2 regions of the Streptomyces sp. NPDC107522 genome follow, and region 1 is predicted to be linked to the other one. Evidence: riboswitches for the same ligand, from Rfam matches in the RefSeq annotation. Region 1 holds a riboswitch; the other holds the start of a gene.
The links. A riboswitch is a leader RNA that binds a small molecule or an ion and turns the genes downstream of it on or off. The one in region 1 is predicted to bind cyclic di-AMP.

Region 1 (3,395 bases):
TGATCATGGCCGCACCTATCGCATATTCACTCATCGCCACTGACCTGGACGGGACCCTGCTCCGAGGCGACGACACGCTCTCGGACCGGTCCATCGACGCGCTCGCGCTGGTGGCGGCGGCCGGTGCGCAGCACCTCGTCGTGACGGGGCGCCCGGCGCCCAGAGTGCGGCCGCTCCTCGACGAACTGGGCAGCGGGGGGCTCGCGGTGTGCGGACAGGGCGCGCAGTTGTACGACGCCGGCGCGGACCGTCTGCTGTGGTCCGTCACTCTGGACCGGGAGTTGGCGGAGACCGCGCTCGGCAAGATCGAGGCCGAGGTGGGGCAGGTGTACGCGGCCGTCGACCAGGACGGCGTCGACGGGCTCACGCTCATCGAACCCGGGTACCTGATGCCCCACCCCACCCTGCCCGCCGTACGTGTCCAGCGCCGCGACGATCTGTGGTGCGAGCCGATCAGCAAGGTGTTGCTGCGTCATCCCAGCCTGTCGGACGACGAGTTGGCGGCGACGGCGCGCTCGGTGGTCGGCTCCCTGGCCACCGTCACCATGTCGGGGCCCGGGACCGTCGAACTCCAGCCATGCGGCATCACCAAGGCGACCGGTCTCGCGCTTGCCGCCGAGCATCTCGGCCTCGGTCCGCACGAGACCATCGCCTTCGGTGACATGCCCAACGACATCCCCATGTTCGACTGGGCCGCGCGTGGCGTCGCCATGGCCAACGCCCACCCCGAACTCCAGGCGGTCGCCGACGAGATCACCCTGTCGAACGAGGACGACGGCATCGCCGTCGTCCTCGAAAGACTCTTCACGGGCAGTATGGCCGATTTCGCCCGGTAGGGAACCTTTGCCCAGTAGGGCTGGTTCGCTGCCTAGTGGGGCTGTTGACCTGTTCCTGGCCTAGTAGGGGCCGTTCACGTTGTCGATCGAGCCGTAGCGCGCGGCCGCGTAGTTGCACGCGGCCACGATGTTCGCGACGGGGTCGAAGGGGTCGTACACCGTCCCCGGCACGTGGTACGTGGCGAAGGTCGGGTCGATGACCTGCAGGAGGCCCTTCGACGGGGTGCCCGCGGCGGCGTTGGAGTCCCAGTTGTTGATGGCCGTGGGGTTGCCGGACGACTCACGCATGACGTTGCGGTAAATGCCGTCGTACGACCCGGGAATTCCGTTCTGCTCCATGATGTCCAGCGCGTTGCGGATCCAGCCGTCGAGGTTGTTCGGGAACGTCTTGACGGAAGACTGGGTGGCGCGGGCCACGGAGGACTTCTTGGCGGGCGCGGACGCCTTGCCGGCCGTCGTGCTCGCCTTCTTCGTCGCCCGGACCTTCAGGTCGACGCCCGGGTGGATCAGCCGGGGGTTGTCGCCGATGGCCTTGCGGTTGTCCTTGTAGAGCTGCCGCCAGCCGCCCTGCGCGTCGTACCGGTCCGCGATCCCGTAGAGCGAGTCGCCCTTCTTCGTGGTGTACGTGACCGACCCGACCTTCGTCGGCGTGGGGGCCTGGGCGGCGGGCTCCGCGGCGCTCGCGGTGGTCGCGCTGAGGAGCGGGAGGGCGAGAGCGGCGGTGCCGGTTCCGGCGGCGACGACGTGTCGGGTGAGCGGGTTGGTGCGGGGGCGGCGGTGCTTGCCTCGGGCCATGGCGCTGTTCCTCTCCGACGCCTGCGAGGTGAGCTGTCGGGTTCGGGCGGGAGATGCCCGGCCGCGCCGCCCTGCGGCAGCGCGACTTCACCCCGAGCCGCTCCGGTACGCCATCAAGGCGGCCGGTTCGGCGACTTACCTGGGTCCCCCGCTCCTGCCGTGCGTGTGTGAGTGCGTCGATGGATGACTCGGGCGGCGGCAGGATTCGGCGTCCGCCCGACTGAGCGGGAACGTATGCGAGAGCACATGCCCGGAACAAGTGCCATGGTCGCCTGTCGTGCCGGTTGACCATGGTCTGGTGTGTATGGGGTGCTTGATCCTTTGCGGTTGCCAAGCCTCAACTTGCGCTTGAGGCAAGGAGGTATGGGGCGTGCCGGTCTGGGTGCTTGAGCGCGGCCGCGTGACTCAACTCACTGGCATCCACAAGAGCGGCAAATCGGGCAATGGGTCCAACTCGCCTTTAACTGGCTGTCCGTGAAGTCCGTTTATCCCGTGTCCGATGGAAAAGGGCCTCTTCGTCCTCATCGTGGATCGCCTCGCCCGGAAGTTCCGGGGAGCTCCCGCCGGTTTCAGGGTGAAGACCGCGCGGGGGTGCCTTCGGGTGCTCCAACGCCCCGGCGTGCTCGCCCACTTCGGGGCTGAAGGGCCTCGGTTGTGCATATCGACCGCGAAGGCGGAACCTCCCGTGGAGTGCGCGTCGTTGTCTTGGTGATCGTCCGTGGCGCCGGCTGTGCCGGTCGTGTCGACCGTGGCGATCGCCTTGAGCGGCTCGGGCGTGAGGGCTGTGGCCTGAGAGGGGTGGCGTCGGTGTGCCTGGATGCCGCCCGGAGGGGGTGAGGGGGTGCCCTGAGGGCGGGGTGGAGGCGATGGCTCCGGGGATGGCTTGCCCATGTCGCTCGAGGAGGTCGCGTCCGTGGGGTGTGGCATGAGGATGCGGGGCGAGCGCGCCTCTGGGCCGGTCGGGGGAGGTGTGGGCGTCGCGGGGTGGAGGGCCCCTGTCTGGCTGGATGACGACGAGGGATCGGGGCACAGGCGGGTACATCCCTATAAGTCGATGGATGTCCGGCCTTATCAGGTGATCAAAAACATACCGGTCGTGATCCGATACCGCCCGTGGTGGACGGGTGGGCGGCATCGGTGATCGAAACGTGACCGGATACGCTGACTTGAGTGATGGCAGCGACCTATCGACAAACCGTGTAACCGCCAGTAGACACCAGCAGACAGGAGACCCCTCGTGACCGTCGTCGGGCCGTTCGGGCTGAGCGTGCGGGACCAGGCTCTGGAAGCCGATGTCCAGGCCGGATTGGCGGCTGTCGAGGAGGGATTGCTCGAAGCCACCAAGAGTGAGGTCCCCTTCATCACCGAGGCCGCCCAGCATCTGGTGCGAGCGGGTGGAAAGCGGTTCCGGCCCTTGCTGGTGATGCTCACCGCCCAGTTCGGGGACCCGTACGCGCCGGGGGTCGTGCCGTCGGCGGTGGTGGTCGAGCTGACCCATCTGGCGACGCTGTACCACGACGACGTGATGGACGAGGCGGCGGTTCGGCGGGGCGTCGAGAGCGCGAACACCCGCTGGGGGAACTCGGTCGCCGTTCTGACCGGGGATTTCCTGTTCGCGCGGGCCTCGCACATCCTCGCCGACCTCGGGCCCGAGGCGGTGCGGGTGCAGGCCGAGGCGTTCGAGCGGCTGGTCACCGGGCAGATCCTGGAGACGGCGGGGCCGCAGGACGGGCGGGATCCTGTGGAGCACTACCTGGATGTGCT
Region 2 (3,395 bases), on a different contig from region 1:
GGCGGGGCTGCCGGAGGCCTGGGCGAGCGTCTCGTGGAACCAGCCCCCCAGGGAGCGCAGGTCGTCGCTGTTCCCCCTCCGGGCCCGCTCCTGGCCCAGCCTGACGAGGCCGCGCAGCACCTTCAGATGGGCCTCGGTGCGCCGCTGGGCGGCCCGGGAGGCGCCGAGCGGCTCCAGGAGGCCGCGCATCTCCAGCAGGTCGGAGGCCTCCTGCTCGGTCGGTTCGGCGACGCACGCGCCCGCGTGCCGCCGGGTCACCACGAAGCCCTCCGCCTCCAGGGTGCGCAGGGCCTCCCGCACGGGGACGCGGGAGACGCCGTAGCGGCGTGCGAGGAGTTCCTCGGTGAGCCGGCTGCCGCGCTCGTAGACACCGGCGACGATGTCGTCCCGGATCGCCGTGCATACCGAGTGCGCCGGAATACGCATGACCGACCTCCGCTTTAATCCCCGTGAAACGTCGACGAATGACGTGTGTTGAGTGACTCTATGGCAACCGGCCGGAATTTCCGACGGCGGGTCGGAATCCAGGGATATTTTTTGGACAGCGGATCGTCTCAGAAACGCCGAAAGCCCCGGCTCGGGGAGCCGGGGGCTTCGGGGTTGCGGTGCAGCGTGAGCCGGGAGCTTCGCGGTTGCGGTGCGTCGCGAGGCGGGGCTTCGGGACTGCGGGTGCTTCGTGCGGCGTGGCTTCGGTGAGACGCCGAGTGAGGCGTCAGACGTTCACGCCGTGCGAGCGGAGGTAGGCGGCGGGGTCGATGTCGGAGCCGTACTCCGCCGTCGTGCGGGCCTCGAAGTGCAGGTGCGGCCCGGTGACGTTGCCGGTGGCGCCGGACAGGCCGATCTGCTGGCCGGGCGTCACGGTCTGCCCGACCGAGACGCCGATGGACGACAGGTGGCCGTACTGGGTGTACGTGCCGTCGTTCATCTTGATCACGACCTGGTTGCCGTACGCCCCGCCCCAGCCGGCCTCCACGACGGTGCCGGCTCCGACCGCGTGGACGGAGGTGCCGCTGGCGGCGTGGAAGTCGACGCCGGTGTGGCTGCCGGAGGACCAGACGGCGCCGCCGGCCTTGTAGCCGGTGGAGATGTACGAGCCGGCGATCGGGGCGACGTAGGACAGCAGGCGCTTGCGCTCGGCCTCGCGGGCGGCGCGCTCCTTGGCCTCGCGCTCCTTCTTGGCCTTCTCGGCCGCCTTCTTGCGCGCGGCCTCCTCGGCGGCCTTCTTGAGGGCCGCGGCCTCCTTGGCGGCCTGCTCCTGTGCGGCGGCCTGGGCGTCGATCTGGTCGGCGATCGAGTTGTCGACGGTGATGACGGGGATGAGGCCCGTCTGCTCCGCGGCCGGTTCGGCGGCGAGCGCCGGGGCGGCCAGGGTGCCTATGACGCCGGTGGCGGTGAGCGCGGCGACGCCGGCCGCGCGGGCCGTGGTGCGCTCGAACCGGCCGGGCCGGCGGTGCTTCCCAGTGGGACGCTTCTTCTCGGTGGACTTCCCGGTGGCGCAGCTGAACGCCATGAAGTGGCTGATCCTTTCCTTCCCTCTCGCCTACCGGGTTAGCTGACGGGTTCGGAGCAGGAAGGTCTCCTACGGGCCCCCTCGCTGGCGCGCGGGCGTCCGATTCACCCCAGGGACTACGGGTGGGTCCCCGGCTCCCCTGGCTCGCGCCGTACGGGGACTCGGCGATGGCTGTCCGGTGCCGCGGGCGCGGCGCACTGCCTGACGGACAGCCCGGAAGACGCTAAACGGGGCATCTTTCAATCCCCAAACGGATCACGGCTTTTGTAGCGCATCCCACAGGCAATACAGGCAACCTCTCCCTCAATTCGGGCATAAGGGGGCCCTGGTGACTCTTCCGTCACCAGGGCCCTACGCGCGCGTGCCGCTGTGCGGCGCTTGCGTGTCCTCTACTCGGCTGCCACGACGGTGACTTCGCCGATGCCGAGCGCCTCCACGGGCTCCCGGATCTCGGCCGCGTCGCCGACGAGGATCGTCACCAGACGGTCCACTGGGAACGCGCTCACGGCCGCGGCGGTGGCCTCGACGGTGCCGGTCGCGGCGAGCTGCTGGTACAGCGTCGCCTGGTAGTCGTCGGGCAGGTGCTGCTCGACCTGGTCGGCCAGCGTGTTCGCCACGGAGGCGGCGGTCTCGTACTTCAGCGGCGCCACCCCGACGAGGTTCTGCACGGCGAAGTCCCGCTCGGCGTCGGTGAGCCCCTCGGCGGCGACGCCGCGCAGCACCGTCCACAGGTCCTGCAGCGCGGGACCGGTGTTCGGGGTGTCGACGGAGCCGCTGATGGCGAGCATCGCCGCGCCGGTGCCGTCCGGGGCGGAACGCAGGACCTGTCCGAACGCGCGCACGCCGTAGGTGTAGCCCTTCTCCTCGCGCAGGACCTTGTCCAGCCGGGAGGTGAGGGTGCCACCGAGGCAGTACGTGCCGAGCACCTGCGCGGGCCACACGCGGTCGTGCCGGTCGGGGCCGACGCGGCCGATCAGCAGCTGCGTCTGGACGGCGCCGGGACGGTCCACGATGACGACACGGCCGGTGTCGTCGGCGGTCACCGGCGGGACGGGGCGAGGCTCGGCCGCACGGCCGGTCCAGGCGCCGAGGGTGTCGCCGAGCAGGGCGTCGAGGTCGACGCCCGTGAGGTCGCCGACGACCACGACGGTGGAGGTGGCGGGGCGGACGTGCCGCTCGTAGAAGGCGCGTACGCCCGCGGAGTCGATGCCCGCGACCGTGTCCTCGGTGCCCTGGCGCGGGCGGGACATGCGCGAGGTCGCCGGGAACAGCTCCTTCGAGAGCTCTTTGGCGGCGCGGCGCGAGGGGTTCGCCATCTCATGCGGGATCTCGTCGAGCCGGTTGCGCACCAGGCGCTCGACCTCGGCGTCGGCGAACGCGGGCGCCCTGAGGGCGTCGGCGAGCAGGTCGAGCGCCTTCGGCAGACGGGAGACCGGCACCTCGAGGCTGACGCGCACGCCGGGGTGGTCGGCGTAGGCGTCGAGGGTGGCGCCGCAGCGCTCGAGCTCGGCGGCGAACTCCTCGGCGGTGTGCTTGTCGGTGCCCTCGGACAGGGCGCGCGCCATGATCGTGGCGATGCCGTCGAGGCCCTTCGGCTCGGCGTCCAGGGGCGTGTCCAGGAGCACCTCGACGGCGACGACCTGCTGGCCGGGGCGGTGGCAGCGCAGGACCGTCAGGCCGTTGTCCAGCTTGCCGCGCTCGGGCGCCGGGAACGCCCAGGGCCGGGCCTCGCCGGCCTGGGGCTGCGGGTGGAACTCCATGCTGGCGAGCTCGGTCACTGCGCCGACTCCTCGTTCTCGTCGGTGGTCTCGGCGGTTGCGGCGTCCTCGGCGGCGGCTTCCAGGTCGTCGGCCTCGCCGGCGACCGGCTCGTACACGAGCACCGC

Region 2: linked by a shared signal. The riboswitch ahead of ACZ7L6_RS27400 (M23 family metallopeptidase) and the one ahead of ACZ7L6_RS23960 (LysM peptidoglycan-binding domain-containing protein) in region 1 are both predicted to bind cyclic di-AMP.

Annotation. Positions count from the first base shown of each region.
Region 1 covers NZ_JBVKAU010000007.1:158,729-162,123, forward strand. Annotated here, with positions in the region: gene ACZ7L6_RS23955 (HAD family hydrolase) at 6-836, shown strand; gene ACZ7L6_RS23960 (LysM peptidoglycan-binding domain-containing protein) at 897-1,631, opposite strand; cyclic di-AMP (ydaO/yuaA leader) riboswitch at 1,637-1,820, opposite strand; gene ACZ7L6_RS23965 (polyprenyl synthetase family protein) at 2,869-3,395, shown strand, end outside.
Region 2 covers NZ_JBVKAU010000009.1:124,862-128,256, reverse strand. Annotated here, with positions in the region: gene ACZ7L6_RS27405 (GntR family transcriptional regulator) at 1-426, opposite strand, end outside; gene ACZ7L6_RS27400 (M23 family metallopeptidase) at 713-1,510, opposite strand; cyclic di-AMP (ydaO/yuaA leader) riboswitch at 1,523-1,687, opposite strand; gene ACZ7L6_RS27395 (M16 family metallopeptidase) at 1,900-3,288, opposite strand; gene ACZ7L6_RS27390 (M16 family metallopeptidase) at 3,285-3,395, opposite strand, start outside.